Regions from separate parts of the Streptomyces sp. CC224B genome, predicted to be linked through region 1. Evidence: riboswitches for the same ligand, from Rfam matches in the RefSeq annotation. Region 1 holds a riboswitch; each other region holds the start of a gene.

Region 1 (6,331 bases):
GCCTGTTGGTATACAGGCCTCTCGTTAATGCGGTGCGCCGACCTTGTTCACGGCATGTTGCGAACCCCTCACGGACCCGCCCCGCAGCCGGTACGCGGCCGCCGCGCGCTCGGCGGCCAGCAGGGCGAGCGTGCGGGCCCGGTCGGCGTCCCGGCGGGCCACCGCGTCGGTGAGGGCGGCGTACCCGGCCCACACCTCCGTGGCCGCGGCCCGCGCGTCCGCCACGTACATCCACGCGATCTTGTGGCGCAGCTGCGTGAGCAGGGCGATGAGGCCGGGGCCTGCGGAGGCCTGGGTGAGCGTCTCGTGGAACCAGGTGTCGAGCGCGCGCAGGTCCTCGGCGCCGCCGCGCCGGGCCCGCTCCTGGCCGAGCCGGACGAGCCCGCGCAACACCTTCAGGTGGGCGTCGGTGCGGCGCTGCGCGGCCCGGGCGGCGGCCAGGGGCTCCAGGAGCGTACGGACCTCCAGGAGGTCGGCGGCGTCCTGCTCGGTGGGCTCGGCGACGCAGGCGCCCGCGTGTCTGCGCGTGACGACGAAGCCCTCCGCCTCCAGCGTGCGCAGGGCCTCGCGCACCGGGACGCGGGAGACGCCGTAGCGGCGGGCGAGGAGTTCTTCGGTGAGCCGCGCGCCGCGTGCGTGGACGCCGGAGACGATGTCGTCCCGGATGGCCGTGCAGACCGAGTGCGCGGGAACACGCATGACGGACCTCCGCTTTCATGCCCTTCATTGCCCGCGAAACGCTTCGCGCGTCGCCGTCCGCGCTTCACTTCGCGGGCCGCGACGAATGGCGTCGGTGCGGCGACCTGGTGGACGCTGTCGGCACGGACTCTATTGCAGGCCGACGGATTTTCCGATGGCGCGGAGAAACCATGGATATCTTTTGGCCATAGGTACAGCGGTCAATTGACGCAACGCGTCGGCGGAAGAGACGCGCGGGCGGGCCAAAGGCGCGGGCGGGCACGCCGAAAGCCCCGGCTCACGGGAGCCGGGGCTTTTCACAGGGCGTGGTGCGGTACGCGGCGGCGCGGGCCGTGCCGACGGGGCCGCGCGGCGCGGTGGGTCAGACGGCGACGCCGTGGGAGCGCAGGTAGGCGATCGGGTCGATGTCCGAGCCGTACTCGGCGCCGGTACGGGCCTCGAAGTGCAGGTGCGGGCCGGAGGAGTTGCCGGTGGACCCGGAGAGGCCGATCTGCTGGCCGGGCGTGACGCTCTGGCCGACGGTCACGTTGATCGACGACAGGTGCCCGTACTGGGTGTACGTGCCGTCGTTCATCTTGATCACGATGTTGTTGCCGTAGGCGCCGCCCCAGCCCGCCTCGACGACGGTGCCCGCGCCGACCGCCTGGACCGAGGTGCCGGACGCGGCGTGGAAGTCGATGCCGGTGTGGCTGCCGGAGGACCACATGGCGCCGCCAGCCTTGTAGGAGGTGGAGACGTACGACCCGGCGACCGGGGCGACGTAGCCGTTCAGGCGCTTGCGCTCGGCGTCCCGGGCGGCGCGCTCCCTGGCCCGCTCCTTGGCCTCCTTCGCCGCCTTGGCCTCGGCCTCCTTCTTCGCCTTCTCCTTGGCGGCGGCCTCGGCCTTGCGCTTCTGCTCGGCGGCCTTCTGGCGCGCGGCGTCCTCGGCCTTCTTCTGCGCGGCGGCCTCGACGGCGGCCTGCTTCTGCGCGGCGGCCTGGGCGTCGATCTCGTCGGCCAGGGTGTCGTTGATGGAGATGGCCTGGGTGAGGCCGGTGCCCGCGTGGTCGGCGGAGCTGTCGGCGGCCAGCGCCGGAGCGGCCAGGCCCGATATGACGCCGGTGGTGGTGAGGGCGGCGACGCCCGCGGCACCGGCGGTCGTACGCGTGATGCGGCTCGGGCGGCGGTGCTTACCGGTGGGGCGGATGAGCGCCATGAAGCGGCTGGTCCTTTCCTTCCTTCTCGCCTACCGGGTTAGCTGACGGGTTCGGAGCAGGAAGGTCTCCTACGGGCTCCTCGACTGGCGGCGAGGGGTCCGATTCACCCCAGGGACGTGTGGGTCCCCGGCTCCCCTGGCTCACGCCGTACGGGGACTCGGCGATGACTGTCCGGCGCCGCGGGTGCGGCGTACTGCCTGACGGACAGCCGGATTGACGCTAAACGCCTCTTCTTTCAATCGACAAACGGATCCCGCCTTTTGTAGCGCACGCCACACGGCAGACACCCAACCTCCATGCCAATTCGGGCATACGGCGACACGCGGGACCCCGGAGGCACCATGGGCCTCCGGGGTCCGTTGCGTTACACGGCGTTGCTGCCGTTTTGCCCTTGTTCGCGCGGTGGGTGGGCCGTCAGCCGGAGACGACGGTCACCTCACCGATGCCGAGGGCCTTCACGGGCTCCTCGATCTGCGCGGCGTCGCCCACGAGCACCGTCACCAGGCGGTCGCTCGGGAAGGCGTTCACGACGGCCGCGGTGGCCTCCACGGTGCCCGTCTCGGCCAACTGCCGGTACAGGCTCGCCTGGAAGTCGTCCGGCAGCTCCTGCTCGACCTGGTCGGCGAGCGTCGCGGCCACGGCGGCCGCGGTCTCGTACTTGAGCGGGGCCACGCCCACCAGGTTCTGCACGGCCACGTCGCGCTCGGCGTCCGTGAGGCCCTCGGCCGCGAGGGTGCGCAGCACCTTCCACAGGTCGTCCAGGGCCGGGCCCGTGTTCGGTGTGTCCACGGAGCCGCTGATGGCGAGCATGGCCGTGCCCGAGCCGTCCCGGGACGACCGCAGGACCTGGCTGAAGGCGCGCACGCCGTAGGTGTAGCCCTTCTCCTCGCGCAGCACGCGGTCCAGGCGCGAGGTCAGGGTGCCGCCCAGGCAGTACGTGCCGAGGACCTGCGCGGGCCAGACGCGGTCGTGCCGGTCCGGGCCGACGCGGCCGATGAGGAGCTGCGTCTGGACGGCGCCGGGGCGGTCCACGATGACGACGCGGCCGGTGTCGTCGGCGGTGACCGGGGGCACCGGGCGCGGCTCGGCCGTGTCCCCGGTCCAGGCGCCGAGGGTGTCGGCGAGGACGGCGTCCAGGTCCGTGCCGGTGAGGTCGCCGACGACCACGGCGGTGGCCGTGGCGGGGCGCACGTGCTTCTCGTAGAAGGCGCGTACGGCCGCGGAGTCGATGGCGGTGACCGTCTCCTCGGTGCCCTGGCGCGGGCGCGACATGCGCGAGGTGGCCGGGAAGAGCTGCTTGGAGAGCTCCTTGGCGGCGCGGCGGCCGGGGTTGGCGGCCTCGTGCGGGATCTCGTCCAGGCGGTTGCGGACGAGGCGCTCGATCTCGCCGTCCTCGAAGGCGGGCGCCCGCAGCGCGTCGGCGAGCAGGCCCATGGCCTTCGGCAGGCGGGAGACGGGCACTTCGAGGGAGAGCCGGACCCCGGGGTGGTCGGCGTGCGCGTCGAGCGTGGCGCCGCAGCGGTCGAGCTCGGCCGCGAACTCCTCCGCGGAGTGCTTGTCGGTGCCCTCGGAGAAGGCCCGCGCCATGATCGTGGCCACGCCGTCCAGGCCCTGCGGCTCGGCGTCCAGGGGCGCGTCGAGGTGGACTTCGACGGCGACGAGCTGCTGGCCGGGGCGGTGGCAGCGCAGCGCCGTCAGGCCGTTGTCCAGCGCGCCGCGCTCGGGGGCCGGGAAGGCCCAGGGCTTGGCGGTGCCCGCCTGGGGCTGCGGGTGGAACTCCATCGTCACGGACGTCGCGGCCTCGGTCACTTCGCCGCCTCCTCTTCCTGCTGGGTCTCGTCGGCGGCGTTCCCGGGGGCCGGGGAGTCCGCGGCGTCCGCTGCGCTCTCGCCGCCGTCCGCGGGGGCGAGGGGCTCGTACACGAGCACCGCGCGGTTGTCGGGGCGCAGACGGGCCTTGGCGATCTCCTGGACCTCCTCCGCGGTGACGTCCAGGACGCGCTGGACGGCGGTGAGGGCGAGCTGCGGGTCACCGAAGAGGACGGCGAACCGGCACAGTTCGTCCGCGCGGCCCGCCACCGTGCCGAGGCGGTCGAGCCACTCGCGCTCCAACTGCGCCTGGGCGCGCTCCATCTCCTCGGGCGTCGGGCCCTCCTCGGCGAACCGGGCCAGCTCCTCGTCGACGGCGGCCTCGATGACGGGGACCTCGACGTCGCCGGAGGTCTTCACGTCGAGCCAGCCGAGCGAGGGCGCCCCGGCGAGCCGCAGCAGGCCGAACCCGGCCGTCACGGCGGTGCGGTCGCGGCGCACCAGGCGGTTGTAGAGCCGCGAGGACTCGCCGCTGCCGAGCACCGTCAGGGCCAGGTCGGCGGCGTCGCACGCGCGCGTGCCGTCCTCGGGCAGGCGGTAGGCGGCCATCAGGGCGCGGGCCGGCACGTCCTCCTCGACGACCTGGCGCAGCTCCTCGCCGATGCGCTCGGGCAGCGAGCCGTCGCGCGGCGGCTGCTTGCCGTCGTGGGACGGGATGGAGCCGAAGTACTTCTCGACCCAGGCGAGCGTCTGCTCCGGGTCGATGTCGCCGACGATCGACAGGACGGCGTTGTTGGGCGCGTAGTACGTGCGGAAGAACTCGCGGGCGTCTTCCAGGGTGGCCGCGTCCAGGTCGGCCATGGAGCCGATCGGCGTGTGGTGGTACGGGTGGCCCTCCGGGTACGACAGCGCGGTGAGCTTCTCGAAGGCCGTGCCGTAGGGGACGTTGTCGTAGCGCTGGCGGCGTTCGTTCTTCACCACGTCGCGCTGGTTCTCCATGGACTCCTCGTCGAGGGCCGACAGGAGGGAGCCCATGCGGTCCGCCTCCAGCCACAGGGCGAGTTCGAGCTGGTGGGCGGGCATGGTCTCGAAGTAGTTGGTGCGCTCGAAGCTCGTCGTGCCGTTCAGCGAGCCCCCGGCGCCCTGCACCAGCTCGAAGTGGCCGTTGCCGTGCACCTGCTTCGACCCCTGGAACATCAGGTGCTCGAAGAGGTGAGCCAGGCCGGTACGTCCCTTGACTTCGTGGCGCGAGCCCACGTCGTACCAGAGGCACACCGCCGCGACCGGGGTCAGGTGGTCCTCGGAGAGCACCACGCGCAAGCCGTTGGCCAGCCGGTGCTCGGTCGCTGTCAGGCCGCCGGAGCCTGCCTCGGCTGTGGCCGTGTGACCCATGGGCATGTACGTCCCTTCGATCGCGGAATCCTCGTTGGCTGCTGCCAGTCCTGCCACTGTATGCAAGCCCGCCGACGCCTGGCGAAGTTCCCGTTCCGCCCCTCGCGTAGTCGATGTTCGCCGTGGGCGTGATCAGGGGCGGGGTGGGACGGGGTGGGACGGGGTGGGACGGGGTGAGGCCGCGCGGGGAGGGGTGGGGCGGTCGTGGCCGGGTCCTCGGCCGGAGTCGCCGTGGGGTTGTGGCCGCGTCGCCGCCGGGAGGCGGACTGGGGCGGGGGGCGCGGCGCGGCCCGGGCCGGGGCCACAGTGCGCGCGGGTTTCGGGCTGGTCACCGCCCGGTCGCGGCCGGGGTCCCGGACGGGTCGTGGTCCGGGTTGTCAGTGGGACGGTCCACAATGGTCGGCGTCAGATCTCACACTTGTTGGTGAAGGAGCCGCAGCAGCGATGGCCCGCCGCAGCACGAAGACCCCACCGCCCGACGACGCGTTCGAGGAGAAGATCCTCGACATCGACGTCGTCGACGAGATGCAGGGCTCCTTCCTCGAGTACGCCTACTCGGTCATCTACTCCCGCGCCCTGCCCGACGCCCGGGACGGCATGAAGCCGGTGCACCGCAGGATCGTCTATCAGATGAACGAGATGGGCCTGCGCCCCGAGCGCGGCTATGTGAAGTGCGCCCGTGTCGTCGGCGAGGTCATGGGTAAGTTGCACCCCCACGGCGACGCGTCGATCTACGACGCGCTGGTGCGCATGGCCCAGCCCTTCTCGATGCGCCTCCCGCTGGTGGACGGCCACGGCAACTTCGGCTCGCTCGGCAACGACGACCCGCCGGCCGCCATGCGGTACACCGAGTGCAAGATGGCCGACGCCACCTCCCTGATGACGGAGTCGATCGACGAGAACACCGTCGACTTCGAGCCGAACTACGACGGCCAGGAGATGGAGCCGTCCGTCCTCCCGGCGGCCTATCCGAACCTCCTGGTGAACGGCGCGTCGGGCATCGCGGTCGGCATGGCGACGAACATGCCGCCGCACAACCTCGGCGAGGTCATCGCCGCCGCCCGCCACCTGATCAAGCACCCGGGCGCCGACCTCGAGACGCTGATGAAGTACGTCCCGGGCCCGGACCTGCCCACCGGCGGCCGGATCGTGGGCCTGTCCGGCATCAAGGACGCGTACGAATCGGGGCGCGGCACCTTCAAGATCCGCGCGACGGTGTCCGTGGAGGCCGTGACC
Region 2 (6,331 bases), on a different contig from region 1:
CGCCGCGGGCGACACCGGGCTGCTCGCCACCGGCGTCGAGGAGCTGCTCCGCTTCGACGGGCCCGTGGAGCTGGCCACCTGGCGGTTCGCCACCGAGCCGCTGCGGATGGGCGGGCAGGACATCGCGGCGGGCGACCCCGTGCTCGTCGTGCTCGCCGCCGCCGACCGCGACCCGGAGCGCTTCGCCGAGCCCGACGTCCTCGACCTCGCCCGCCGGGACAACCAGCACCTCGGCTACGGCCACGGCATCCACTACTGCCTCGGCGCGCCGCTCGCCCGGCTGGAGGGGCGGACGGCGCTGGCCACCCTGCTGCGACGGCTGCCGGACCTGCAACTGGACGCCGCGCCGGAGGAGTTGCGGTGGCGCGGCGGGCTCATCATGCGGGGCCTGCGGACCCTGCCGGTGCGTTTCACACCGGCCCCGCGGGTCACTCGTCCTGACGGGCCGTCAACGATGTGACTTTTATGTGATCTCCGCTGAACCGACTTGTGACTGACGTTCGACTGCGGCTACTTTCACGACGGCCCGGCACCCGCGCCCCCGCGCACCCGTGCCGCGCCCGTCCTGTCGTCCACGAAAGGCACCTGCATGCTCTCCGGCCAAGGCCGTCACCGCCGCCCCCGCCAGGCCCCGGCGATCCTCGTCGCGGTGGGCGTCACCGGTTCCGCCATCGCCCTGCCGCTGCTCGGCGCCACGAGCGCGAGCGCGGCCGACGCCGAGACCTGGGACAAGGTCGCGGACTGCGAGAGCGGCGGCGCGTGGAGCGCCAAGGGAAGCGGCTACTACGGCGGCCTCCAGCTCACCCAGGAGACCTGGGAGCAGTACGGCGGCCTGTCCTACGCACCGAGCGCCGACCAGGCCAGCCGCTCCCAGCAGATCGCCATCGCCGAGAACGTCCTCCGCGACCAGGGCCCCGACGCCTGGCCGAACTGCGCCCCGGCCGCGGGCCTCACCAAGGGCGGCGAGGCCGCCGACGTCGACCCGGGCCTGCCCTCCGCCCCGCCCTCCAAGGGTTCTGACGGCTCCTCGGGCGACGACGGCGCCTCCGGCACGGACGCGGGCCGCGGCAAGGGCAAGGGCGCCGACGACGCCGACGGCAAGCCGTCCGGTGCCGACGGCGACACGCGAGACAAGAATCACGATGCGGGCGAAACGCCCGACCAGGACACATCGGACCGCTCGGGCGGCGGCAAGCACCGCAAAACCGACGACTCCGACAAGACGGCACCCGAGGGGTCGGCCGACCGTACGGGCGGCGACGGCAAATCCGCCGGGGGCGACGCCACTTCGCCGGACGGAACGGACGCTTCCGGCTCCTCCGGTGGCTCGACCGGTGGCCCGGCCGATGGCTCCTCCGGCGGCTCCGAGGCGCCCGGCGCCCCCGGCGGCGAGGACGCCGACCGCTCCTCCGGCCGCCACCGCGGCGAGCGCGCCGGGGACGACCTCCCCTCCGGCGGCGAGGACGCCGGCGCGGGCCGGCACGCCTCGCGCGGCGAGGCGCGGCAGAAGCCCGGTGCCGGGTCCGGCGCGCAGACGTACACGGTCCGCTCGGGGGACAACCTCTCCGCCATCGCGGACAACCACGGCCTTGACGGCGGCTGGACGAGTCTCTACGCGGAGAACAAGAAGACCGTCGGCTCCGACCCGGACCTCATCCTCCCCGGTCAGCGGCTTGAACTGGACGAGAAGACGAAAGCCGGAACCAAGGAGAAGTCGGGCGCGGACCAGGGCAGTTGAGCGGTCACTTCGCGATGAATGTCCGGTTTGAAGATGGTGAGGGGCAAGTGAGAGATGGGTCTCAGAAGCCCTGATCGTCTTTGAAATTCGGCTGATCGCCTGCCTACGGTCGTGAGCGCTCGCCACAGCGGGCCCCGCCGGTCGGTACGCCGAATCCTGCCAACCGCCGGACGGGAACAGTCGTCGCGTCAAGCGCCGAAGGCAGGAGCGGGGGACCCAAGGTAAGCGCCGGGCCCGGACGTTGGACGGCCGCGCAGCAGCGCGGCGGTCCGGACGCACGGAAACGGCTAGGGGTGTAGTCGCTGCGCTAGGCCGCAGGGACCGGGCACTCACCCGCCCGAACCCGACAGCTCACCTCGCAGGCGTCGGTGAGGGGATCAATCATGCTGTTTTCCGGCAAGGGCAAGCACCGCCGCGCCACCAAGCTCGACAAGGCCACCCGTGCCGTCACCGTCGCCGGTGTGGCCGGCGCCGCCGTCGCCGCACCGCTGGTGACCGCGGGCACCGCCGGCGCCGCCACCGCCTCCGAGTGGGACCGCGTCGCCCAGTGCGAGTCCGGCGGCAACTGGTCGATCAACACCGGCAACGGCTACTACGGCGGCCTCCAGTTCTCCGCCTCCACCTGGGCGGCCTACGGCGGCACGGCCTACGCGCCCACCGCCGACAAGGCCAGCAAGTCCCAGCAGATCGCCGTCGCCCAGAAGGTCCTCGCGGGCCAGGGCAAGGGCGCCTGGCCGAAGTGCGGCGTGGGCCTGTCCGGCGCCGCGTACAACGGCGGCGGCTCCTCCGGCGGCTCCCAGCAGCAGCAGCCGCAGCAGCAGCGGCCCCAGCAGCAGGCGCAGCCGCAGCAGCAGGCCAAGCCGCAGGTCCAGCCGCAGCAGCAGGCCCAGCCCAAGCCGCAGGCGCAGCCGCAGCACCAGACGCAGCAGGCCGCCCCGCAGGTCGAGACCAAGAAGACCGTCAAGACCCCGACCGGCAAGGTCGTGAAGAAGGGCGACGGCGAGTACAAGGTCGAGACCGGCGACACCCTCTCCAAGATCGCTCAGGAGCGCGGCGTCAAGGGCGGCTGGCAGAAGCTGTACCAGCTCAACGACGACATCGTCGACGACGCCGACGTCATCTACCCGGGCCAGCAGCTCCACCTCGGCTGAGGCCCAGCCCCGGGCGGCCACCGGCCGCCCCGGCCCCGGTGAGGGGCCACCACCCCGTCCCCACGGGCTGCCGTCCCGGTGCGCGACCCCCGTCGCACCGGGGCGGTACCTTTTTGTCCGGTAGTTTGTTCCGTGAGGGAACTATGGGCCTCCGGTTCTGTCCGGGGGCCGGGCGGTCGGCTGGCCGATGCCCTGGAGCCGGTTAGGCTCGTGTCGCAGGGGCCAGCGCGGCCCCAGTACCCCCGCGTACCCCGCGTCACATCCCAGAAGGAGATGCTCGTGCCGTCCATCGACGTCGTCGTAGCCCGGGAAATCCTGGACTCCCGAGGCAACCCCACGGTCGAGGTCGAGGTCGGCCTCGACGACGGGTCCACCGGCCGTGCGGCCGTCCCGTCCGGCGCCTCCACCGGCGCCTTCGAGGCCATCGAACTCCGTGACGGAGACGCCAACCGCTACGGCGGCAAGGGCGTCGAGAAGGCCGTCCTCGCCGTCATCGAGCAGATCGGCCCGGAGCTCGTCGGCTACGACGCCACCGAGCAGCGCCTGATCGACCAGGCCATGTTCGACCTGGACGCCACCGACAACAAGGGCTCCCTCGGCGCCAACGCCATCCTCGGCGTCTCCCTCGCCGTGGCCCACGCCGCCTCCGAGGCCTCGGACCTGCCGCTCTTCCGCTACCTGGGCGGCCCGAACGCGCACCTGCTCCCGGTGCCGATGATGAACATCCTGAACGGCGGGTCCCACGCGGACTCCAACGTCGACATCCAGGAGTTCATGATCGCCCCGATCGGCGCGGAGTCCTTCTCCGAGGCCCTGCGCTGGGGCGCCGAGGTCTACCACACGCTGAAGAAGGTCCTGAAGAACAAGGGCCTGTCCACCGGCCTCGGCGACGAGGGCGGCTTCGCCCCGAACCTGGAGTCCAACCGCGCCGCCCTCGACCTCATCGTCGAGGCCATCCAGGAGGCCGGCTACACCCCCGGCGAGCAGATCGCGCTCGCGCTCGACGTCGCCGCGTCCGAGTTCTACAAGGACGGCGCCTACGAGTTCGAGGGCAAGACCCGCTCCGCCGCCGAGATGACCGAGTACTACGCCGAGCTCGTCTCCGCGTACCCGCTGGTCTCCATCGAGGACCCGCTGTACGAGGACGACTGGGACGGCTGGAAGGTCATCACCGAGAAGCTGGGCGACAAGGTCCAGATCGTCGGCGACGACCTCTTCGTCACCAACCCCGAGCGCCTCCAGCGCGGCATCGACGAGAACGCCGCCAACGCGCTGCTCGTCAAGGTCAACCAGATCGGCTCGCTCACCGAGACCCTGGACGCCGTCGAGCTGGCCCAGCGCAACGGCTTCAAGTGCATGATGTCGCACCGCTCCGGCGAGACCGAGGACGTCACCATCGCCGACCTCGCCGTCGCCGTGAACTGCGGCCAGATCAAGACCGGCGCCCCGGCCCGCTCGGACCGTGTCGCCAAGTACAACCAGCTCCTGCGCATCGAGGAGATCCTCGACGACGCCGCGGTCTACGCCGGCCGCAGCGCCTTCCCGCGCTTCAAGGGCTGACGGCCTTCCCGGAGCCTCCTCGGATGAAGCGCTAGCCAGTCGTCCGTACGTCCCCGTACTCGGTCCCGTACCGTGTGCGGGGACGTACGCACGTACAGGGGAGGCGGGACATGGCCGTGAAGAACCGGGACCGGTTCTCCACCGCGACGAGGCTGCGGCTGCTCGGCGAGCAGACCGCCGAGCGCGTCTACCGCTCCCAGACCAAGCGCCAGGCCCGGCGCTCCCGGCTCACCGGCCGGGCCGCGCTGCTCGTGCTCGTGGTCTGCTCGCTGGTCGTGGCGCTCGCGTACCCGATGCGGCAGTACGTCTCGCAGCGCGGCGAGATCGCCGACCAGCGGCGCAGGCAGGCCGAGCACCGCGAGAACGTGGAGCGGCTGCGGGACGAGAAGGCCCGCTGGCAGGACGACGCGTACGCGGAGCAGCGCATCCGGGAGCGGCTGCACTACGTGATGCCCGGCGAGACCGGCTTCACGGTGATCGACCCGCGCGCCGCCCAGCGGCACCGGCCCGAGGAGAACGGGGCCGCCCGCCCCTGGTACTCGAACGTGTGGGACAGCGTCGACAAGGCCGACAAGTCCGGCTAGGCGCGTCGCCGTGCCCGGCACCGGTGGCGCCGCCCGGGCCGCGGCGGGGCCTGCGCACCGACGAGGCCGGGGACGGCGCCGCCCGCGCGAGCCCGCCCCCCGCGAACCGACCGCCCCGCGAACCGACCGCCCCGCGAACCAACCGAACCCACCTCACCGACAGCACCGACCTCACCGACCGGAAGACAGGCATGGAAACGCCCCCGCCCCAGACCGAGCCCACCGCGCCCACGGACGCCGACATCGCCGCCTTCCAGGAGCAGTTGGGCCGCCCCCCGCGCGGCCTGCGGGCCATCGCGCACCGCTGCCCCTGCGGCAACCCGGACGTGGTGGAGACGGCGCCGCGCCTGGAGGACGGTACGCCGTTCCCGACGACGTACTACCTGACCTGCCCGCGCGCGGCCTCCGCGATCGGCACGCTCGAGGCCAACGGCGTCATGAAGGAGATGACGGAGCGGCTCGCCTCCGATCCGGAGCTGGCTGCGGCCTACCGGGCCGCGCACGAGGACTACCTCGCGCGGCGCGACGCCATCGAGGTGCTGGAGGGGTTCCCCTCGGCGGGGGGCATGCCGGACCGGGTCAAGTGCCTGCACGTGCTGGTCGCGCACTCCCTGGCCGCGGGGCCCGGGGTGAACCCGCTCGGGGACGAGGCCCTCGCGATGCTGCCGGAGTGGTGGAACAAGGGCCCCTGCGTGTCGGACACCGCCGGCTGAGCAGGCCCTGCCTTCCCCCCGCCCTCCCGTGACACCCCGGCTTCGCCCGCCGGGCCCCGGCGCCCTGAAGCGTGCCTCAGGGGCCCGGCGGGCGGCGGTGCGTGGCCCAGGGCGGCGCCGCTACCGTGGGCGGGGTCCGGTGGCCGTGCCCGGAGGGCGTGTGGGGGACCCCGCCCGCCAGGGCGGTCGCACCGAGGCACCGTCAACGACAAGGAGCACCACACCGTGACCCGCGTGGCCGCCATCGACTGCGGCACGAACTCCATCCGCCTCCTCGTGGCGGACGCCGACCCCGCCACGGGCCGGCTCGCGGACCTCGACCGCCGTATGCGGATCGTCCGCCTCGGCCAGGACGTCGACAGGACCGGCCGCCTCGCGCCGCAGGCGCTGGAGCGGACCTTCGCGGCCTGCCGCGAGTACGCCGCCGTCATCAAGGAACTCGGCGCGGAGCGCACCCGCTTCGTGGCCACCTCCGCCTCCCGCGACGCCGAGAACCGCGAGGACTTCGTCCGCGGCGTCCTGGACATCCTCGGCGTCGAGCCGGAGGTGATCAGCGGCGACCAGGAGGCGGAGTTCTCCTTCACG
Region 3 (6,331 bases), on a different contig from region 1:
CAGCCTCGTTAGGGTCGAACCGTGGCCACCAGTCCCGCACGCCCGAGCCACCCGACGCCGCCCGGCGGGCCCGCCGGGCCGGCCGGGGCACCCGGGCCCCGGCACCCGCGCTGGTGGCAGCGCGGCGCCATCCGGGCCACCGGCGTGGTCACGCTCCTCGCGCTGTCCGGCCTGGTGATCCTCGCCCTTGTCCGCGAGCAGACCGGCACCGAGGGCTTCCTGGTCGGCCTCGGCCTCGCCACGCTCCCCGTACCGCTGCTGATCGCGGCGTTCCGCTGGCTGGACCGGGTGGCCCCGGGGCCCTGGCGGAACCTGGTGTTCGCCTTCTCCTGGGGAGCGTGCGCGGCCGCGCTCATCGCGATCCTCGCGAACAGCTTCGCGACCCGCTGGATAGCCACCGCCACCGCCGACCCGGCCGGCGCCGACACCCTCGGCGCGACCGTCATAGCGCCCGTCGTCGAGGAGTCCGCGAAGGCCGCGGCCGTGCTGCTCGTCTTCCTGTTCCGCAGAGCCGACTTCACCGGGGTCGTCGACGGCTTCGTGATAGCGGGCGTCACCGCCACCGGCTTCGCGTTCACCGAGAACATCCTCTACCTCGGCAACGCCTTCGGCACCGACCAGCTCAACGGCGAGAGCGGCCTCGCCTCCGTGACCGCGGCGACCTTCTTCGTCCGGGTTGTCATGTCACCGTTCGCGCACCCGCTGTTCACCGCGCTCACCGGCATCGGCTTCGGCATCGCCGCCGTCACCGCCGAGCACCACACCGTCCGCCGCACCGTGCTGCCGTGCGCCGGGCTGCTGCTCGCGATGGGGCTGCACGCCTTCTGGAACGGCTCGGCGGGCTTCGGCGAGTACGGCTTCTTCGTCGTGTACGCCGCCTTCATGCTGCCGGTGTTCGGGCTGCTGACCTGGCTCGCCGTCTGGCTGCGCCGGCGCGAGCTGCGGATCGTGCGCCAGGAGCTGCCCGTGTACGTGGCCGCGGGCTGGTTCGCGCCGGGCGACCCGTACGCGCTCGGCTCCCTGCGCGCCCGCACCCTCGCGCGCGACTACGCGGCGTACCACCTGGGCAGAGGCGCCGGGCGCACCGTCGTGGAGTACGAGACGCACGCGACGGCCCTCGCCCTCCTGCGGCACCGGGCCCGGCACGGCCGGGTCGGCGCCGACTTCATCACCCGGGAGCGCGAGCTGCTCGCGGCGCTGCGGGAGCGGCGCGCCGTGGCCGGGCCCGCGCTCGGGTACGCGGCCCGGGCGGCGACACCGCCCCCGGTGCCGCCGGGCACCGCGTACGCCGTGCACGCGTACGGCCCGGTCCGGCCCCCGTACCACCCCTACCGCACCTGAGCTCAGGCCGCGGCCGCCGTCAGGGCCGCGACCTCGGCCCCGGTCAGCTCCAGGTCGGCCACCGCGAGCAGCGCGGGGAGCTGCTCGACCGTGCGCGCCGAGGCGATCGGCGCCGCCACCGTCGGCTGCGCGGCGAGCCAGGCGAGGGCGACGGTGGCGACCTGCGCGTCGTGGGCCTTCGCCACCTCGTCCAGGGCGGCCAGGACCCGGCGGCCGCGCTCCGTGGCCAGGTACTCCCCGGCCTTCTGGGCACGGGCGCTGTCGACCTCCGAGCCCGGGCGGTACTTGCCGGTCAGGAAGCCGGAGGCGAGCGCGTAGTAGGGGACGGCGGCGAGCCCGGAGCGCGAGGCGACCTCCTGCAGCGGGCCCTCGTACGTGTCGCGGGAGACGAGGTTGTAGTGCGGTTGGAGTGCCACGTACCGCACGAGGCCCTCGCGGTCGGAGAAGTCGAGGGACTCCTGGAGCCGCTCGGCGGTGATGTTCGAGGCGGCGATCGCCCGCACCTTGCCGGAGCGCACCAGCTCGTCGAGGGCGGTGATGAACTCCTCGACGGGCACGGACGGGTCGTCGTAGTGCGTGTAGTAGAGGTCGATGTAGTCCGTGCCGAGGCGGCGCAGCGACTCCTCGGCGGCGGCCTTGACGGTGCGCGCGGACAGGCCCTTGTACGCGGGGTGGGCGCCCACCTTCGTGGCGATGACGACGTCGGAGCGGTTGCCGCGCGCGGCCAGCCACTGCCCGAGGACGGTCTCGGACTCGCCGCCCTGGTTGCCGGGCACCCAGTGCGAGTAGGCGTCGGCGGTGTCGATGAAGTTGCCGCCCGCGGCGGTGTAGGCGTCGAGGACGGCGAAGGACTGCTCGCGGTCGGCGGTCCAGCCGAAGACGTTGCCACCGAGGGCGAGCGGGAAGACTTCGAGGTCGGACGGGCCCAGAGGGCGAAGAGTGGTCATACGAGGCGTCAACGCCCGTACGGATTTCGGAATTCCGGCGGCGGGCCGGGCCCCGGGGCTGCGGCGGGGAAGGACCGGCGGCCCTGGCGTCGGGGGGTCGTCGCCAGGGCCGCCGGCGTCGTGGAGCCGCGCGCCAGGAGCCGCGGTGTTCCGCCGTGCCGCGGTTGTGCCGGGGGGTGTTACGGGTTCAGGCCCTTGCCCTGGAGCCACGCCAGGGGGTCGATCGTCGCGCCCGCGCCCGTCTTGACCTCCAGGTGGAGGTGCGGGCCCGTGACGTTGCCGGTGGCGCCGACCCGGCCGATGACCTCGCCCGTGGTGACCTTCTGGCCCGCGCTGACGCTGAGCGAGGACTGGTGGCAGTACCAGATCTCGGTGCCGTCCTCGAGCTCCAGGACCGTGCGGTAGCCGTACGCGCCCGCCCAGCCCGCCTCCTTGACGGTGCCGGTGTGGACGGCCTTGAGCGGGGTGCCGGTGGGGGCGGCGAAGTCCAGGCCGGTGTGGTGGCCGGAGGACCACATGGCGCCGGCGTCGCCGTAGTGGGAGGTCAGGGTGTACGAGGAGGTGGGCAGGGCGTAGCTCTTGGCGAGCTTCGCCAGGCGCTCGGCCTCGCGCTTCTCGCGGGCCTCGGCCTCCTTCTTCCGCTTCTCCTCGGCGGCCTTCGCCCTGGCCGCGGCCTCCGCCTTCTCCCGCTTGGCCTCGGCGGTCTCGGCGGCCTGCGTGACGGCGGCGGCCTGGGCCCGCGCCCGCTGGGCGTCGTCTGCCTGGTGCCGCTGGTTCTCGGCCTGCTGGAGGATGCGGGCGCGCAGGGCCTCGCCCGCGTCCGTGGTGCCCTGCTCGGCGTCGGCGGTGGTGACGCCGGCGGAGCTGAGCGGGGCGGTGGACGCGGCGGTGGCGGGCTCGGCCTCGGCCTTGTCACCGCCGAGCAGGGCGCCGACGCCGGGCAGCGACTCGGCCTCCGGCAGCGCGTCCGCGACCGCCGACATGTCGGGCATGGCGATGGAGACGGGCGGCTTGCCGCCCTGCGCGGAGGCGATGCCGCCCGCGCCGACGGCGGCGATCACGCCGACGCCGAGGACGGTGGAGCTGCGCGCGAGGCCGCCGCCGCCCTTCTTGTGGATGCGGTGCCGCCCGCGGACGGGGCGGACGCTCTCCGCGGTGGGGTTCCACTCCTCCCAGGAGCCCTCGGGCCGCTGGGCGGCGTACGGCGAGGAATCGAACGACTCGTACGGGGAAGAGTCCTCGTACGGAGCAGAGTCGGGGGAGGGGCCGAAGAAGTCGAAGGGACCGGAGTGACCGGCATGGCCGGAGTGACCTGCGGGACCCGCGGGGTCGTCACCCCCGGCGGCTCGGTCGGCGGTGTCGCCGTGCGGTATGAGCGCTTCTGGGGCAGGCCGGTTGGACGCCACGGGGGCGCACTCCTTTCCTTCCTTCTCGCCTACCGGGTTAGCTGACGGGTTCGGAGCAGGAAGGTCTCCTACGGCCGTACCTCACGTGCGGGACGCACCCCGTGACCACGTCACGGCGCTACGGCGTCTCGCACGCGAAGGGCGTCCGATTCACCCCAAGTTGGTGGTTCCCCGGCTCCCTTGCGGGATTAGGCGCGTGCGCGCGGAGCCGTCGGGTGTGACGGCTGGGACGACCGCGCTGCGTTATCGAACGTTAATAGACAGCGGCTCCGTAGTCCAAGCTGTTCCGACTGATCGTTAACGCTTACGCCACGTACACAACGGGACATCTACGTGCTGATCCGGGCGAGTTGACCGGCCGTCATGACGCAGCGCAGCCGGACGGATCTTCACATGTCGACGAAGGTGCGTCAGTTGGGCTGCGCTGGGGTTCCGTTCAGTCACCCGCCGTGACGGGACGGCGTACGGCGAGGAGCGCCATGTCGTCGGTGGCCCCGTCGGCGGTGTGGTCGAGGACCTCGGCGACGAGGGTGGAGACGAGCGCGTCGGGGGCGTCCGCGCCGGAGAAGATCCGGCCGCCGAGCCGCAGCGCGGGATCGTAGAAGGCGCCGTGCTCGTCCCGGGCCTCGCTGACCCCGTCGGTGTAGAGCAGCAGCGTCGAGCCGGGCGGGAAGTCGGTCTCGTCCGCGCGGTCGGGCCAGCTCCCCAGCTCGCCCATGCCGAGCGGAAGCGCGGGCTCCGTGGGCGAGAGCACGCACAGCCGCCCGTCGGCGCGCAGCAGCAGCGGTTCGGGGTGGCCGCGGTTCACGAGCCGGACGATCCCCCGGCCGGGCGGGATCTCGGCGAGGACCGCGGTGGTGAACCCCTCGAACGCGTCGAGTCCGTCGCGCCGGGTGCCCTCGCGCGCGAGCGCACGCTCCAGGCGCTGCGCCACGGCCTCCAGGGTGGCCTCCTGCTCGGCCGCCTCCCGGAAGGCGCCGATGACGACGGCGACGGCGGCCACCGCGCCCATGCCCTTGCCCCGTACGTCGCCGACGACGAGCCGGACGCCGTGCGGGGTGTCCTGCACCGCGTACAGGTCGCCGCCGATGAACGCGTCGGCCTGCGCGGCCTCGTAGCGCGCGGCGACGTCGAGGCCCCCGACGCGCGGCCCCGGCTGCGGCAGGACGGCGCGCTGGGCGGCCTCGGCGATGGAGCGGGCGGAGGCGAGGCGGGCGTTGCCGCGCCGGACGACGCGGTTGATGACGACGGCGAGGGCGCCGACGGTCAGCATGGTGAGGAACTCCGTGACCACCTCGACGTACGCGTCCGCGTGGTTCACCGTGCGCAGCGCAAGGACGGTGGCGCAGGACACGGCGGCGGTCGCCGCGGTGGTGCCGAGCGAGAAGAACGGCGCGGCGATCAGCGGGGCCGCCGCGAAGATCGGGGACGCGGTGAACTCGGGCGGCGTGAGCACGTCGAAGAGGATCCCGGCGACGATGAGGAACGGGGGCAGGGCCCGGGTCAGGGCCCGCTCCCGGGGGAGCCGTCTGCGGCCCTTACCGCCCATGGCGCCCCTCCGGCCCGGCACCGGCGCACCGGCCCCCACCACCCGAAGCAACCACCGTTCCACTCCCACCGCAGACCCGCCGCATCGGCCCAAGGCTTCCCGTCCGGCGGCCCGCGAGCGAGTCGGCGTGCGCCAAGTGGGTGAAGCGGGGGCGGGGTGCGGGGCGCGCGGCGTGGGCGGGGCGGGGGGCGCCCGGAGCGGGCGCCGGGCGTACGGGGCGTGAGGCGGCGCGGGCACACGGGACCCGGGGCAGGCGCGGGCGTGGGACGCCGAAGGCCGGAATCCCCAGACCCGGAATCCCCTGGGTACGCCGAAGGCCCGGGATCCGTTGGGATCCCGGGCCTTCGGTTTCAGTAGCGGGGACAGGATTTGAACCTGCGACCTCTGGGTTATGAGCCCAGCGAGCTACCGAGCTGCTCCACCCCGCGTCGGTGAACCCAACAGTACGCCATCAGGGGCCGTGAACGCGAACTGATGGCCGGAGGGCCGCCCCAGGACCCTCGGCAGGCACCCCGCCAGGGCCCCGCCACCCCGCGCCCGAACCCGATGCCACTACAAAAGCCCTGGTCAGGCCCTGGTCAGGCGTGCCCTCGGCCAGAGGCCACGCTGTGACCGGCGTCACCGGGATCTTTCGCGCCCCATGTCATCCGAACCCGGGTCGGGGGGCGTATGCACGGTGAGACCGAAGAGATCCAGGAGCAATCTGTTGACCGTCGAGGAGTTCGAGGAGTTCTACGCGCAGGCGGCCGCGCGGCTGACCGGCCAGCTCTACGTGATGCTCGGCGATCTGCACGAGGCGCAGGACGTCGTCCAGGAGGCCTTCGTCAAGGGCTGGAGCCGCCGGGGGCGGCTGGACCGGGACGGCAGTCCCGAGGCGTGGATCCGTACCGTCGCCTGGCGGCTCGCGGTGAGCCGCTGGCGCGGGCTGCGCCGCTCGGCCTCGGCCTGGCAGCGCAGCGGCGCCCCGCCGCACGCCGAGGGGCCGGGCCCCGACTCCGTCACGCTGGTCGAGGCGTTGCGCGCACTGCCGCCGCAGCAGCGCCGGACGCTCGCCCTGCACTACATGTGCGACCTCACCGTCGAGCAGA

What was found. Region 1 has a riboswitch for cyclic di-AMP ahead of QK440_RS38735 (M23 family metallopeptidase). Riboswitches for the same ligand answer to the same signal wherever they lie in the genome.
Positions count from the first base shown of each region.
Region 2: it holds a riboswitch for cyclic di-AMP, as region 1 does, so the genes downstream of both, QK440_RS22990 (transglycosylase family protein) here and QK440_RS38735 (M23 family metallopeptidase) in region 1, are expected to answer to the same signal.
Region 3: it holds a riboswitch for cyclic di-AMP, as region 1 does, so the genes downstream of both, QK440_RS15925 (M23 family metallopeptidase) here and QK440_RS38735 (M23 family metallopeptidase) in region 1, are expected to answer to the same signal.

Region 1 covers NZ_JASCXL010000169.1:9,147-15,477, reverse strand. The annotation lists gene QK440_RS38740 (GntR family transcriptional regulator) at 25-699, opposite strand; gene QK440_RS38735 (M23 family metallopeptidase) at 1,061-1,894, opposite strand; cyclic di-AMP (ydaO/yuaA leader) riboswitch at 1,907-2,068, opposite strand; gene QK440_RS38730 (pitrilysin family protein) at 2,310-3,704, opposite strand; gene QK440_RS38725 (pitrilysin family protein) at 3,701-5,095, opposite strand; gene QK440_RS38720 (DNA topoisomerase IV subunit A) at 5,540-6,331, shown strand, end outside.
Region 2 covers NZ_JASCXL010000058.1:37,732-44,062, reverse strand. The annotation lists gene QK440_RS23000 (cytochrome P450) at 1-460, shown strand, start outside; gene QK440_RS22995 (transglycosylase family protein) at 590-1,738, shown strand; cyclic di-AMP (ydaO/yuaA leader) riboswitch at 1,922-2,118, shown strand; gene QK440_RS22990 (transglycosylase family protein) at 2,122-2,889, shown strand; gene eno (phosphopyruvate hydratase) at 3,169-4,449, shown strand; gene QK440_RS22980 (septum formation initiator family protein) at 4,560-5,033, shown strand; gene QK440_RS22975 (DUF501 domain-containing protein) at 5,225-5,746, shown strand; gene QK440_RS22970 (Ppx/GppA phosphatase family protein) at 5,972-6,331, shown strand, end outside.
Region 3 covers NZ_JASCXL010000033.1:55,736-62,066, reverse strand. The annotation lists gene QK440_RS15935 (PrsW family intramembrane metalloprotease) at 22-1,341, shown strand; gene QK440_RS15930 (aldo/keto reductase) at 1,344-2,288, opposite strand; gene QK440_RS15925 (M23 family metallopeptidase) at 2,468-3,694, opposite strand; cyclic di-AMP (ydaO/yuaA leader) riboswitch at 3,706-3,899, opposite strand; gene QK440_RS15920 (PP2C family protein-serine/threonine phosphatase) at 4,131-5,243, opposite strand; tRNA gene QK440_RS15915 (tRNA-Met) at 5,598-5,671, opposite strand; gene QK440_RS15910 (SigE family RNA polymerase sigma factor) at 5,950-6,331, shown strand, end outside.